2 regions of the Hydrogenovibrio thermophilus genome follow, and region 1 is predicted to be linked to the other one. Evidence: predicted binding sites of a transcription regulator. Region 1 holds the regulator's gene; the other holds the start of a gene.

Region 1 (7,851 bases):
TTGCAGTGGCTGACCTTTATTGGCGGTGACCTGGAAGTGCACCTGATCCAATCCGAGTTTGCTGGCTTTGTCGGTGGTGTTGACATCGATTTGGAACAAGCCGTTTTCCATGCCCAATGTGTGCATGGACGCGGTGACATTCTCGCTCAGGCGTTTGGCGGCCTGGGTGCGTGATGTATGCAGCTTTGAGGCCTGTTGGGTGAATGCCGACCAGGCCTGGTCGATTTCCTGTTTCAAGGTGTCGAGCGAGGCGCCGGAGTCGCTCAGTTCGGCCAGCGCATCACGAATTTCCTGATGTTTGGTGATCAGTTGCTCCGGGTCGAGTTGGTATTTTTTCGCCAGCCCAAACAGTTCGGACAGGCGTTCATCGACTGCTTGCAAGCGTTCCGGGTCCAGTTCGACGTGATGGTTTTGCGCTTGAATGTCGTCGGCCACGGCCTGACAGTCGATTTGAATGGAGTTGAGTTGCGCCAGCGCTTCGGCCAGTTGCGGTGAAAACTCGCTGACGTTTTCCAACTCGGAAATGGCTTGCGACAGTTTATGGGTCAAACCGTCGTCGCCTTCAATCGCTTCATAGGCGTTGTACACCGATTGTTTGATTTCGCTGGCATGCGACAAGGTGTTTTGTTCATCCGATAAGGTTTCGAATTCATCGGCTTGCGGCTGCACCTTATCGAATTCCGACAATTGAAATTCCAATAATTCCAGTTTGCTCTGGCGGTCCGCTTGCGAGGCGTGCAGTTCTTCGTAGCGTCGGTTCAATATTTGCCAGGCCTGGTAGGATTCGGCCGTTTCCGCCAGCTGGTCGTCGTGCTTGGCGTAAGCGTCCAGAAGCGCCAGTTGCTTGCTGGTGTGCATCAGGGTCTGGTGTTCGTGTTGACCGTGAATGTCAATCAGCAGGGCACTCAGGCTTTTCAGTTGGCTAACGGAAGCGGGCAGTCCGTTGATGTAAGCTTTGGAGCGCCCTTCGGATGAGAGCGTACGGCGTAGCAGACAGCTGTTGTCTTCATCCAGTTCGTTTTCGGTTAACCAGTTTTGGACGTCCGGTAAATGGGTAATGTCAAAATCGGCGGTGATGTCCGCTTTGGGTGTGCCATGGCGAACCAGCGCGCTGTCGGCGCGTTCGCCCAACGCCAGCCCGAGGGCATCCAGCAAAATCGATTTACCGGCGCCGGTTTCACCCGTCAAGGTGGTGAAACCGGATTCGAAATTCAGGTGCAGTTTTTCAATCAAGGCCAGGTTTTGAATGGTCAGTTCTTGTAGCATGTCGCTCCTAAGTTGCTCGGTGCCTGTGACGGCGCATTTACAGCTTTTGTCCCCAGTTGAGTTTGGCTCTTAGCAGTTCGTAATGATCATGGTTTTTCGGGTGGACCATTTTAATGAAATTGGGGTGACGCGTCACGATGGTTTCGTAGTGTGCCATAAATTGAAAGGAACGCTGGCCGTCGCAAATGATGGACGCCACGCTGCAGCAGTTGGCGTGCGGTCGAATCAGAACTTCGCTGTCGCCGGACACCACCACCGGGCGGTTACTCATGGTGTGCGGGTTGATGGAGACCAGTGAAATCACATTCAAGCCGGCGTCGACAATCGGGCCGCCGGCGGATAGTGAATAGGCGGTGGAGCCGGTTGGCGTGGAGACGATCAGGCCATCCGAGCGTTGGCTGTTCAGAAAACGGTTGTCGACGAAGGTTTCGAATTCGATCATGCGCGGCGAATCGTTTTTGTGCAGCACCACATCGTTAAAGGCCACTTCTTCAAACAGGGTTTCGCCGTCTTTTTTGATGACAACTTTTAACAGTGTGCGTTCTTCGCATTGGTAATCATCGGCCAGCACTTCGTCCAGGGTGTCAAGCATGGTGTCGGGTGACACGTCGGTTAAAAAGCCCAAACGCCCGAGGTTGATGCCGAGAATCGGAATGTTGTAATTGACGATGGAACGCGCCACGTCGAGAAAGGTGCCATCGCCGCCGACGACAATCGCGAAATCGATGGTTTCCAGCAGTTCGGAACGTTCCTGGCGTTCAATGCCGTAACGGTCAATGGGAAAATCCGAGCAGGAGCGTTGATCCAGCAACACGCGCTTGTCTTTTTCCTGAAAGTACAGAATCAGCTTATCAATCACTTCCCAGGACTGAATGCCGTTGTATTTGGCGAAAATTCCGATTTTACTGAACATGCGTTATATCCTTCGTCGAGCGGGTTGACAGTCGTTGGTCGTCATCCGCCTCTTGAAAATTTCCGTTTTATACCCATAATGCTTTTGAGTCCAATTTATGAGCTAGAATATTAAGCATCATTTTACGTTAAGCAAGTACTATTTTTGCCTAACATCCGTTAAAGAATGACGAGTGTCGCTGCGCTGTATGAACTTGAATGAACGATCACAACTGCTTTTCAAACACTTAATGGTATTATACCTGAATGAGGGACGGCCCGTCGGGTCATCCGTGCTGGCGAAAATGCCGGACGTTTCGGTCAGTTCCGCCACCATTCGTAATGTCATGGCAGACCTGGAAAGGATGGGGCTGATTCATTCGCCGCACACCTCCGCGGGACGCGTACCCACCGAGCACGGCTTTAGGGTGTTTGTGGATTCGATCCTGACGGTGCAGCCGTTGAATGCCTCGTCGATGAAGCAAATCGAACAAGGCTTCGATAAAGCGCAAACTCAGGAGGAGTTGCTGGGTTCCGCCTCGCAGATTTTGTCCGGCTTGACGGGCATGGCGAGTTTGGTGATGCTGCCGAACCAAGAACAGGAAGTCTTGCGCCATATCGACTTTGTGCGTTTGAACGACAAGCGCGCTTTGGTGGTGCTGGTGCTGAACGACTTGGATGTTCAAAACCGGGTCATCGAATTTGACGAGCCGGTGTCGGCCTCGCATTTGGAACAGGCGGGCAACTACCTGAACGCGCATTTCGCCGGCCGTCACCTGTATGAAGTCAAACAACTGCTGGTGCAGCGCATGGACGAGTTGCGCAAAACCATGGACCAGCTGATGGTGTCGATTGTCGAAGCCACTGATGAAGTCATTGACGACAAAATGAAGCAGGGCATGCCGTATTTTATTTCCGGTCAGACCAATTTGTTGAATTACGACGAACTGGCCGATGCCGAAAAGCTGCGCGCCTTGTTTCAATCCTTCGAAGAGCATTCCGATATGCTCAATCTGCTCAATAAAAGCATGCAGGCCAAGGGCGTTCAAGTTTTTATCGGCCAGGAATGCGGCAATGAAAGTTATCAGAACTGCAGCGTCATCACTACGCCTTACGAGCGTGACGGCGAAGTGATGGGCGTGCTGGGTGTGGTCGGGCCGAGTCGAATGCCGTACGATAAAATCGTGCCGCGTGTCGATATGACCGCACGGATTCTCAGCTCCCTACTCAATAAGTGATCAACACGGAATCATCCAAAACGACCAGGCCTGGTCGTTTTCGGGATTGCGCGGAACGACACCGTCCTGAATCGTCTTCGCAAAATTTAATGCAAAAAATTCATTTTGGGCGCTTGAAACCCTGAAAAGCGTCCTTATAAACCCCCTGATTTTACAGTTATCAACTTCTGGAGATTTTTATGTCTGAAAACAAGGCAGAACTGAACGAAGAACACATTCCAACGGCGGAAGACGGTGTTTCCGAAGAAACCCACCAAGCCGAAGACGCCGTCGAACATGACCTGGAAGCGATGTTGGACGAGGCCAAAAAAGAAGCCGATGCGCAAAAAGAGTTGGCGCTGCGCACCCTGGCCGATATGGAAAACTTAAAACGTCGTACCCGTTTGGACGTGGAAAACGCGCATAAATTTGCGTTGGAAAAATTCGTTGGCGAATTGCTGCCGGTATTGGATTCCATGGAAATGGGCTTGGACGCGGCATCGAAAGATGATGCCTCCGCGGACAGCATCCGTGAAGGCTTGGATATGACATTCAAGCAATTCCTGGACGTGATGCAGAAGTTCAATGTGGAGCGTGTGGACCCGGCGGGCGAGAAGTTTGACCCGCAATTGCACGAAGCCATGACCATGGTGCCGTCGCCGGATCACGAATCGCAATCGGTGATTGAAGTCTTCCAGAAAGGCTATGTTCTGAACGAGCGTCTGGTCCGTCCGGCGCGTGTTGTGGTGGCGCAATAAGCGGTAAACGGCCAAGGGCGAAAAAATACGAAAAAACTTTCGATGCCGCCCTTGAATAATCTCAGGCGCCCCCTATATAAAAGCTAACACAAAAAACTTTACGTATTAATTTGAAAGGCTTTGCCTCGCGAAGCCATGAAATTTGGAGATAAACGAATGGGAAAAATTATCGGGATTGACCTCGGGACAACGAACTCATGTGTCGCGGTAATGGAAGGGAAAGAAACCAAAGTCATTCCTAACGCGGAAGGGGCTCGTACCACACCTTCCATCGTGGCTTACGCAAACGACGGTGAAGTCTTGGTCGGGGATTCGGCCAAGCGTCAAGCGGTGACCAACCCTGAAAACACTTTGTTCGCCATCAAGCGTCTGATTGGCCGTCGTGCCGACGATGCCGTGGTGCAAAAAGACAAGGATATGGTGCCTTATAAAATCATTCCTGCCGATAATGGCGATGCATGGGTGGAAGTCGGTGACAAGAAATTGTCTCCGCAAGAAGTGTCTGCGCGTACGTTGATGAAAATGAAGAAAACGGCTGAAGATTATCTGGGCCATGAAGTGACCGAGGCGGTTATTACGGTACCGGCTTACTTCAACGACTCGCAACGTCAAGCCACCAAAGATGCCGGTAAAATCGCGGGTCTGGAAGTGAAGCGTATCATCAACGAACCGACGGCTGCGGCCTTGGCTTACGGTATGGACAAAGTCAAAGCGGACAGCAAAATCGCGGTTTACGACTTGGGTGGCGGGACCTTCGATATCTCCATCATCGAAGTGGCCGATCTGGACGGTGAAAAACAAGTCGAAGTACTGTCGACCAACGGGGACACGTTCCTGGGTGGGGAAGACTTCGATAACGTCATCGTGGATTACATCGCCGAAGAGTTCAAGAAAGACCAGAACGTGGACTTGAAACTGGATAAGTTGGCACTGCAACGTGTGCGTGAAGCTGCGGAAAAGGCCAAAATCGAGTTGTCTTCCCGTGAACAGACCGACATCAACCTGCCGTATGTGACGGCGGATGCCACCGGTCCGAAACACTTGAACATGAAAATCACACGTGCCAAGTTCGAATCCTTGATCGAAGGTTTGGTTGAGCGTTCCATCGAGCCATGTCGCATCGCATTGAAAGACGCCGGTTTGTCGGCTTCTGAAATCGACGACGTGATTTTGGTCGGTGGTTCCACACGTGTACCGATGGTGCAAGCGAAAGTAAAAGAGTTCTTCGGTAAAGAACCACGTAAAGACGTGAATCCGGATGAAGCGGTTGCCATGGGGGCGGCCATTCAAGGTGGTGTTCTTTCCGGTGACGTGAACGACGTACTGTTGCTTGACGTGACTCCGCTTTCCTTGGGGATTGAAACCATGGGCGGCGTGATGACCAAACTGATCGAGAAAAATACGACGATTCCGACGCGTAAGTCGCAAACCTTCTCGACGGCGGAAGACAATCAGGCGGCCGTTACCATTCATGTCCTGCAAGGTGAGCGTGAAGTGGCTTCCGGTAACAAATCGCTGGGTCAGTTCAATCTGGACGAAATCCCACCGGCGCCACGTGGTACGCCGCAAATCGAAGTGACGTTCGACATTGATGCCAACGGTATCCTGAACGTTTCGGCGAAAGACAAGGCGACCAACAAAGAGCAGCACATCACCATTCAAGCGTCTTCCGGTCTGTCCGAAGACGAAATCGAAGCGATGGTGAAGGATGCCGAAGCGCACGCCGCGGAAGACGCCAAGCTGAAAGAGTTGGTGGAAGCACGTAACCAGGCCGATGCCATGATCCACGGTACGAAGAAACTGTTGGAAGAACAAGGCGAAGGCGTGGATGCGGCCGAGAAAGAAGCGATCGAGAAAGCGATTGCCGACTTGGAAGAAGCTGTGAAAGGCGACGACAAAGCGGCCATCGATGAAAAATCGCAAGCATTGGCGGCAGCGAGTCAGAAACTGGCCGAAAAAGCCTATGCTCAGCAACCGGGCGCCGATGCCGGTGCGCAGGAGCAAGGTTCCGCCAATAATGCCGATGACGACATCGTCGATGCCGAGTTTGAAGAAGTCAACGACGACAAAAAATAATTCGGTTAGGTTCGATAACAGGGCCTAATTGAATACCAAAATCGGTATAATGCGGGCCATTCTCAAGAATGGCCCGTTTTTTTATGCCTCACTGCGCAATGGACTTTGCGGTTCAATTACCATTCAAAAAGATAGGATAACCCCGACCGTTTCTGGAAAATCGCCAGGCCTGGTCATTTTCGGTTTTATCGTATGGTTTTGAATATTAATTGACCGATTTAACAAGATATCTGAATCATTATGAGCAAAAGAGATTACTACGAAATTCTGGAAGTATCGGCCACGGCGTCGGACGGCGAAATCAAAAAAGCCTACCGAAAACTGGCGATGCGTTATCACCCGGACCGTAACCCGGACAACAAAGACGCCGAAGATAAGTTCAAGGAAGCGTCCGAAGCGTATGAAATCCTGTCCGACCCGCAAAAACGCCAGGCCTATGATCAGTTCGGTCATGCCGGCGTAGACGGTAGTGCGGGCCAAGGCGGCTTCGGAGGCGGCGGTTTTGCGGACTTCGGCGATATCTTCGGCGATATCTTCGGAGGTGGTTTTGGTGGCCGTCGCGGCCCGCAGCCGGGGAACGACCTGCAATACGAATTGGAAATCTCACTGGAAGACGCGGTGTCCGGCACCACCGTCGATATCCGTATTCCAACCAAAGAGTTGTGTGAAGCCTGTGACGGCTCCGGTGCCGAACCGGGTTCGGATGTGCAAACCTGTCCGACCTGTCAGGGCGCGGGCCAGGTTCGTGTTCAGCAAGGTTTCTTTGCGGTATCGCGTACCTGTCCGAACTGTCACGGTACCGGTAAAATCGTCAAAACGCCGTGTAAGGCGTGTCGCGGCGAAGGCTATAAGCACAGCCACAAGACCTTGTCGGTCAAGATTCCGGCCGGAGTCGATAATGGCGACCGCATTCGCCTGCAAGGCGAGGGCGAAGCCGGTGAGCCGGGCGCGCCGCATGGCGATTTGTATGTGCGCATTCGCGTCAAAGAACACAAAATTTTCCAACGTGACGGCAATACACTCTATTGTGATATGCCGTTGTCGTTTGCTACAGCCGCTTTGGGGGGCACCATGGATGTGCCGACTTTGAGCGGTAAAGCCAACTTGAAGATTCCGGCGGGCACGCAATCCGGTCAACGTTTCAAGCTGTCCGGAAAAGGTGTGAAATCGGTGCGTTCACATCATATCGGCGATATGGTGGTGCAGGTGCACATTGAAACGCCGGTCAAATTGACCGAGGAGCAGAAAGAATTGCTGCGTGCGTTTGACGAAAGCCTGCAAGGTAAGCATCATAAACAGCACAGTCCGAAAACGCACAGTTTCTTCGATTCGGTGAAAGCCTTCTTCACCGGTGATGATGAAAACGAGAAAAAAGACAAAGACGGACCTTGGAATTAAAAAGGAATAGCATGATGAGAGTTGCGGTAATCGGCGCTTCCGGGCGTATGGGAAAAAACTTGATTGATGCGGTCAACCAGGCCGAAGGCTTGACTTTGTCGGCGGCCATCGAGCGTCCCGGGTCGTCGTTGGTCGGTGCAGATGCCGGTGAACTGGCCGGTGTTGGCACGTTGGGTGTCAAGGTGGTGGATCAAATCGAACTGGCGGTGGACGACTTCGATGTGCTGATTGATTTCACCACGCCT
Region 2 (7,851 bases), 580 kb from region 1:
GTTACGCCGAATCGATTGGGATAAAACCAAAATCGATAATCTGGACCTGTATAAACGGTTTGTGGATATTGAACGCAAGGAACTGGAAGAAGCGATAGCCGCGGAAGAAGCCGAGCGCGAGCACCACGAATTGCAGCGGACCCTAGACAAACATTTTGGCAGCAACAATAAGCATAAAATGCCGTCGCGTTTGCGTCAGTAATTCAGTGGTTGCGGTTAACGGCTAAGTCGGCCAGTGACAATAAAGCGGTTTTTAGTGGTGAATCCGCCAAGTCATTCAAAGCCGCTTTGGCTTTGTCCGCTTCGGATTGCGCTACGCTTTGAGTAAATGCTAAAGCGCCGGAATTTTGAATAATGTCGGTGACTTCCTGAAGCAACGCAATGCCGTCGGTTTCGATGGCGCGGCGAACCAGCGCTTTTTCATCCTCGGAGCCGTTTTCCAGAATGTAAATCAACGGTAAGGTTGGCTTGCCTTCGGCTAAATCGTCCCCCAGGTTCTTCCCCAACTCATCGGCATCCGCCATGTAATCCAGTGCATCATCGATTAATTGGAAAGCGGCTCCCAAGTGGCGCCCATAAGCGGCAAAGCCTTCTTCCAGATTCGGTTTGTTTGCCAGAACCGGCCCGAGCAGGGTGGCGGCTTCAAAGAGTTTGGCCGTTTTGCGGTGGATGACTTCCATATAGCGTTCAGTGGTGGTGTCGGCGTCGTGGCAGTTCAGCAATTGCAATACCTCGCCTTCGGCGATGACGTTGGTGGTTTCCGACATGATTTCCATGACACGCATCAGACCGGGTTCCACCATCATTTCGAACGAGCGTGAATAAAGAAAATCCCCCACCAATACGCTGGCGGCATTGCCCCAGACTTCATTGGCGGTCTTGTTGCCGCGACGGGTTTCGGATTCGTCCACCACGTCGTCGTGCAGTAGCGTGGAAGTGTGAATGAATTCGATGACGGCGGCCAAGGTCAAGTGATCTTGTCCGTCGTAGTCGCAGGCGCGGGCGGACAATAATACCAATAACGGCCTTAAACGCTTTCCGCCACTGTTGACGATGTAATGGCCAATTTGGTTGATAAGCACGACATCGGAAGCCAGGCGAGACAGAATCAATTGGTCGGTGGCCTGGATGTCGGACTGGATAAGTTGTCGGATTTCAGAAAGCGTCATGTATTTTGTTGTATGTGTTACTTGTTAGTCTCAGAGAGGCAAAGTTTAGTATGAAACGGACGGGAAGCAAAGTTATAAATCGGTTTTTTCGGTAATCCGTAGGCCAGCCGGGATATTTAAAAAGTGTTTGAAATTATTTTATAAATTATTTCCGATATGGGGTTTGACCTCTAATATAAAAGGTTATATAATCCCGCCTTTGCCGTTACTGACGGCGTGAATAACAGAATAAATGAATATTTGAAACCGGGAGTTTCCAAGAATGTATGCGGTAATTAAAACCGGTGGTAAGCAATATCGTGTTCGTGAAGGTCAGGTTCTACGTGTTGAATCCCTAAATGCAAACGAAGGGGATAAAGTAGAATTCGATCAGGTCATGATGGTTGGTGAAGGTGCAGACGTTAAAGTAGGTGCGCCTCTTGTTGAAGGTGCCAAAGTTGCGGCAACCGTTACAGCAAACGGTCGTGGTAAGAAAGTGACAATCATCAAGTTCCGTCGTCGTAAGAACAGATCACGTTCTAAGCAAGGCCATCGTCAAAATTATACGGAAGTTGAAATCACAGGAATTTCAGCGTAATTTCGGACTGATTCAGTCAGTTTTGAATTAGATTAATACAATCTGAGTTGTTTCTGAGTAGGGAGCAGACAGATTAACAGGAGATGTCACCATGGCTCATAAAAAGGCTGCAGGTAGTACTAAAAACGGTCGCGACTCTAATGCTCAGCGACTAGGCGTTAAGCGTTTTGGTGGTGAGCAAGTTCTAGCGGGAAGCATTATCGTTCGTCAACGTGGTACTAAGTTCCACGCCGGTGATAATGTTGGTCGCGGTAAGGATGACACTTTGTTTGCAAAAGCGACGGGTGAAGTTGCTTTCGTTACCAAAGGTAAGCCTCAACGTACTTACGTAACAATTAAAGCCGACTGATTCCAGTCTGCCAAAATTGTTGACAGAAAGCCCCGCGAGTCGGGGCTTTTTTATTTCTAGGTTAAGGTGATTGGCTGGGCTAAAATAAACAGCATTATCTCGCTCGGTGCGCCTTAGGACAGACACATTAGGATTTCAAATCATGCAATTTGTTGATGAAGCCAATATTCGGGTAGTGGCCGGTCGCGGTGGAAACGGCGTGGCCAGTTTTCGGCGTGAAAAATACATTCCGTTCGGCGGGCCGAACGGTGGTGACGGCGGAGATGGCGGCAGTATTTACTTGATTGCCGATCGCAACATCAACACCTTGATTGATTTCCGTTATACCCGAGACTATAAAGCCCAGAACGGCCAGGCCGGAATGGGGCAGCAAAAGACCGGTCGAGCCGGGGAAGACCTGATTATTCCGGTCCCGGTCGGCACCATCGTGCGCGATTTGGATACGCAAGAAGTGATTGGCGACCTGGTTGAGCACGATCAGGTGTTGCTGGTGGCCAAGGGTGGCCGCCACGGTCTAGGGAATGTGCATTTCAAAAGCAGTACCAACCGTACGCCGCGTCAATGTACCCCGGGTGAACCGGGTGATGAGCGTAACCTTGGGCTGGAGTTGTCGGTGTTGGCGGATGTCGGTTTGCTGGGGTTGCCGAATGCGGGTAAGTCCAGTCTGATTACCGCGGTCTCCGCCGCACGTCCGAAGGTCGCGAATTATCCGTTTACCACGCTTTACCCGAATTTGGGGGTGGTGCGGGTCTCGCCGGAGTCGAGTTTTGTCATTGCCGATATCCCGGGGCTGATTGAAGGCGCATCGGAAGGCGCGGGGTTGGGTGTGCAGTTCTTGAAGCATCTGTCGCGAACCGGTTTGTTGTTGCATGTGGTCGATATCGCCCCGATTGATGATTCCGATCCGGTTGAATCGGTGCGCGTCATCGAAAAAGAGCTGGAAAAGTACAGTGAGGCTTTGGCTGGAAAAGAGCGTTGGTTGGTGCTGAATAAAACCGATCTGCTGCTCGAAGAAGACGCCAGCGAACTGTGCAACGATATTATCGAGCAGCTGGGGTGGCAAGGACCGGTGTATGCGATTTCGGCCGTGAATCGAACCGGCACCGAAGCGTTGATGAAAGAGATTGCCTACGGGTTGGAGCAAAATCGTTTGAAAGCCTTGGAAGAAGAAGGCGACGAAGAGTCATAGAAAATGGTCACACGTTCAAACATTCACACAAAATCGCGCCGCTGGGTGGTGAAAATCGGCAGCGCTTTGCTGACCAACGACGGTAAAGGCCTGAATCAGGCCGCGTTGGCGAATTGGGTGTCGCAGATGGTGCAGCTGAAAGAGCAGGGTATCGAGCTGGTGATTGTGTCTTCCGGTGCGGTTGCGGAAGGGATGCAGCGTTTGGGTTGGACCAAGCGGCCGTCCGAAATCAATGAGTTGCAGGCCGCCGCCGCAGTCGGGCAGATGGGGTTGGTGCAGGCTTATGAATCCGAGTTTGCGAAAAATGGTATCCGCACCGCGCAGATTCTGATGACGCACGATGACCTGTCGAATCGTGCCCGTTACCTCAATGCCTCCAATACCATTCAAACTCTGTTGGAGCACCATGTGGTGCCGATTATCAACGAAAACGATACTGTCGTGACCGATGAGATTCGTTTTGGCGATAACGATACCTTGGCCGCTCTGACCGCGAACCTGGTGTCGGCAGATGTGTTGGTGATTCTGACCGACCAAAACGGATTGTATAACGATAATCCGCGCACCAATCCGCACGCTACGCTGATTTCGGAAGCGGAAGTCAGCCGTAAAGATATCGAAGCCATGGCCAGTCCGGAAGGCGGAAGTCTTGGCAAAGGCGGGATGTACACCAAAGTGATGGCGGCGAAACGCGCGGCGCGTTCGGGAACGGCGACGTTTATTGCGTCCGGTCGGGAAGAGAATATTTTGCCGCGGTTGCAGGCCGGAGAGAATCTTGGCACCTTGTTGATTCCGGATTTAGAGCCTTTAACCGCGCGTAAGCGCTGGTTGGCCGGGCATCTTCAGGCCAAAGGGCAGTTGGTGTTGGACGACGGCGCGGTAAAAGCGTTGCAATCTTCCGGCCGAAGCTTGTTGCCGATCGGTGTCAAAGCGATCGACGGCGAATTTCAGCGCGGTGAGATGGTGATTTGCGTCAATGAAAAAAACCAGGAAGTGGCGCGGGGGTTGGTCAATTATCCTTATCATGAGGCCGAGAAAATCATCGGTCATCCCTCTTCGGACATTGCCGGTTTGCTTGGCTATTCGGAAGGCGAGTTTTTGATTCATTGCGATAATCTGGTTTTGGTGGATTAAGCCGCCATTCACATTCGGTCGAAATATCTCTTCTCATAAAAACGCCCAGGCCTGGGCGTTTTTGGTTTTTTACGGAAATTTTCCGCTCCATTCCTTGAAAAAAAAATAACTGCCCCCATAAGGCTTGACAGTGACAAACCGATTTATAAAATAATTAGCACTCTATGTGGTAGAGTGCTAATTATTGAAAACTTAGTAATCTAGTACCCTCATTTATCAAATGTTTAGGAGAATCCTATGAAAATTAAACCGTTGCATGACCGTGTGGTCGTTCGTCAAGTTGAAGAGCAAAAAGAAACGGCCGGTGGCATTCTGCTACCTGGTTCCGCTCAAGAAAAAGAAAACATGGGCGAAGTGGTCGCTGTTGGGCCTGGTAAGGCCGCCGATAATGGTTCCATTATCGCGATGACGGTCAAGGTTGGCGACAAAGTGATGTTCGGTCAATATTCCGGTCAGGAAGTGAAAGACGAAGACGGGCAAGCTTTGAAAGTGATGCGTGAAGACGACATCATCGCAATCGTTGAGTAATTTAAGCATTATTGAAACGTTTTAATAGAAGGATTTGAAAGATGGCAAAAGACGTAAGATTGGGCCTAGACGCCCGCGAAAAAATGGTAGAAGGGATCAATGTCCTGGCGGATGCGGTTAAAGTAACCTTGGGGCCAAAAGGCCGTAACGTGGTTCTTGAAAAATCATTCGGTGCCCCAACCGTCACCAAAGATGGTGTCTCCGTTGCACGTGAAATCGAATTGGAAGACAAGTTCATGAACATGGGCGCGCAAATGGTGAAGGAAGTTTCTTCTCAAACCAACGACGTGGCCGGTGACGGTACCACCACGGCGACCGTTTTGGCACAATCCATCGTTCGTGAAGGGATGAAATCGGTTGCGGCCGGTATGAACCCGATGGATTTGAACCGTGGTATCCACAAAGCGGTGGAAGCGGTTGTTGAAGAAATTCAAAAAATGTCCGTACCGTGTACCACAACCGATTCGATTGCTCAGGTTGGGACTATCTCGGCCAACTCCGATGCGTCGGTTGGTAAGATGATCGCCGATGCCATGGAAAAAGTATCGACCGAAGGTGTGATCACCGTTGAAGAAGGTTCTTCATTGCACGACGAACTGGTTGTGGTTGAAGGGATGGAATTCGATCGCGGTTACCTATCACCTTACTTCGTGACCAATCAGGAAAAAATGGTTGCGGAGCTGGAAAACCCATACATCCTGCTACACGACAAAAAAATCTCCAACATCCGTGATTTGTTGCCTACCTTGGAAGCGGTTTCCAAAGCCGGCCGTCCATTGTTGATTATTGCGGAAGATGTTGACGGTGAAGCCTTGGCGACATTGGTTATCAACAACATGCGCGGCATCGTGAAAGCCACGGCCATCAAAGCGCCTGGCTTCGGTGAGCGTCGTAAGGCGATGCTTCAGGATATGGCGGTCTTGACTGGTGGTACCGTGATTTCCGAAGAAGTTGGTTTGACCTTAGACAACGTGACCTTGGACATGTTGGGTGAAACCAAGTCTGCGGTCGTTGGTAAAGACAGCACGAAGTTGATCGACGGTGCCGGTTCAAAAGAAGACATCGATGCACGTTGTGCGCAAATCCGCTCTCAAGTGGAAAACACCACATCCGATTACGATAAAGAGAAGCTGCAAGAACGTTTGGCGAAATTGTCCGGCGGTGTTGCGGTGATCAAGCTGGGTGCCGCGACCGAAGTCGAAATGAAAGAGAAGAAAGATCGTGTTGACGATGCGCTTCACGCGACTCGTGCCGCGGTTCAAGAAGGGATCGTAGCCGGTGGTGGTGTGGCCTTGGTTCGCGCCCGTTCTAAAGTGAAAGTGAAAGGTGATAACGACGAGCAACAAGTCGGTATCGAAATCGCTTTGCGTGCTATGGAAGAACCAATGCGTCAAATCGCGGCCAACTGTGGTCTGGAAGGTTCCGTTATCGTCAATAAAGTAATGGAATCCGACGGAAATATGGGCTTCGATGCCGCTTCTGAAACCTATGTCGATATGCTGGAAGCCGGTATCATCGATCCGGCGAAAGTCACGCGTTCGGCCTTGCAAAACGCCGCTTCCGTCGCTGGTTTGGTCTTGACGACCGGCGCGGCGATTGCCGATCTGCCTGCGAAAGACGGTGGTGCGGCCGATGCGGCAGCAGCAGCGGCCGGAATGGGAGGCATGGGCGGCATGATGTAATTTTTCGCCTAGGGCGTTCAAATTTCAGCGATAACCGCGTTGGGTTTGAACTTCCAGTGCTCATGGACTTAAATGTCCACGGTGCGCTGGTTTCAAATCCGCCTTGTTCTCATCTAAAATTTGTACCGCCTAGGCTGAAAAATCATTTCAGCTCATTCTCAAAGGTCAGCTTATGCTGGCCTTTTTTATTGGGGGCGCATCGATAAGTCGTTTAGGCGCGTCGAATCCCCCAAGTTTTCGCCAAAAAAATTTAAGAGCCCGCTTTGTGCGGGCTTTTTTGTGCCTGCCATTTGGCTCGGGTTTTTGAAGAATTGGCTAGGCCTAGGGTTTTGTTTGAAAGGGCGTTATGCTTTGAAAGCGAAAATGCTAAAATATTGATCTAATCACTTTGTAACAAAATAAACCGGCATCTGTGCCGAATGGTTGAAACATGGAAAACGCAACAGTCAAAATAGGAATCGTTGGTGGAACCGGGTATACCGGGGTGGAATTATTGCGCTTGCTGGCCAGTCACCCGAATGCGGAGGTGGTGGCGATCACCTCACGAAGCGAAGCGGGCATGCCGGTAGCGGAGTTGTTTCCGAATCTGCGCGGTCACTATGATTTGGCGTTTTCCGAGCCGTCGCCGGAAGTTTTGAAAGGTTGTGACGTCGTGTTCTTCGCGACCCCGCACGGCGTGGCAATGAGTATGGCCAAGGAGTTGATGGCGGCCGGTGTGAAAATCATCGATTTGGCGGCGGACTTCCGGATTGAAGACATGCAGGCCTGGTCAAAATGGTATGGCATGGAACATGCCTGCCCGGATGTGATGCCGCAAGTGGCCTACGGTTTGCCGGAGCTGTTCCGGACCGATATTCAGCAAGCCAAGGTAATTGCCAACCCGGGTTGCTACCCGACCAGTATTTTGCTGGGTGCCGTTCCGTTTTTGAAAGCAGGTTTGGTCAAGCTGGACGGAATCGTCGCCGATGGTAAGTCCGGCGTCAGTGGTGCCGGGCGGGGAGCGAACGTCGCCATGCTGGGGGCGGAAATGAGCGAAAGCTTCAAAGCCTATGGTGTGGCCGGGCACCGTCACTTGCCGGAAATGTTGGAAAAATTACATCAGCAAGCCGGCGCCCCGGTGGATTTGACCTTTGTACCGCATTTGGTGCCGATGGTGCGCGGGATGGAGTCCAGTATTTACATGACCTTAGCGCAAGACGTGTCTCAAGCCGAGCTGCAATCGG

What was found. Region 1 encodes HrcA, which represses chaperone genes, less so after heat shock. Its sites were predicted from a motif close to TTAGCACTCNNNNNNNNNGAGTGCTAA; they were not measured.
Region 2: EPV75_RS02220 (co-chaperone GroES) is a predicted target of HrcA. The motif match lies at 4,573-4,599, and genes of this name have one in related genera.

What each region holds. Positions count from the first base shown of each region.
Region 1 covers NZ_CP035033.1:1,051,408-1,059,258, forward strand. The annotation lists gene recN (DNA repair protein RecN) at 1-1,266, opposite strand, end outside; gene EPV75_RS04865 (NAD(+) kinase) at 1,304-2,179, opposite strand; gene hrcA (heat-inducible transcriptional repressor HrcA) at 2,367-3,395, shown strand; gene grpE (nucleotide exchange factor GrpE) at 3,575-4,132, shown strand; gene dnaK (molecular chaperone DnaK) at 4,289-6,208, shown strand; gene dnaJ (molecular chaperone DnaJ) at 6,449-7,606, shown strand; gene dapB (4-hydroxy-tetrahydrodipicolinate reductase) at 7,621-7,851, shown strand, end outside.
Region 2 covers NZ_CP035033.1:474,456-482,306, forward strand. The annotation lists gene EPV75_RS02190 (hypothetical protein) at 1-202, shown strand, start outside; gene ispB (octaprenyl diphosphate synthase) at 204-1,169, opposite strand; gene rplU (50S ribosomal protein L21) at 1,432-1,746, shown strand; gene rpmA (50S ribosomal protein L27) at 1,838-2,095, shown strand; gene cgtA (Obg family GTPase CgtA) at 2,238-3,284, shown strand; gene proB (glutamate 5-kinase) at 3,288-4,418, shown strand; gene EPV75_RS02220 (co-chaperone GroES) at 4,656-4,946, shown strand; gene groL (chaperonin GroEL) at 4,988-6,628, shown strand; gene argC (N-acetyl-gamma-glutamyl-phosphate reductase) at 7,059-7,851, shown strand, end outside.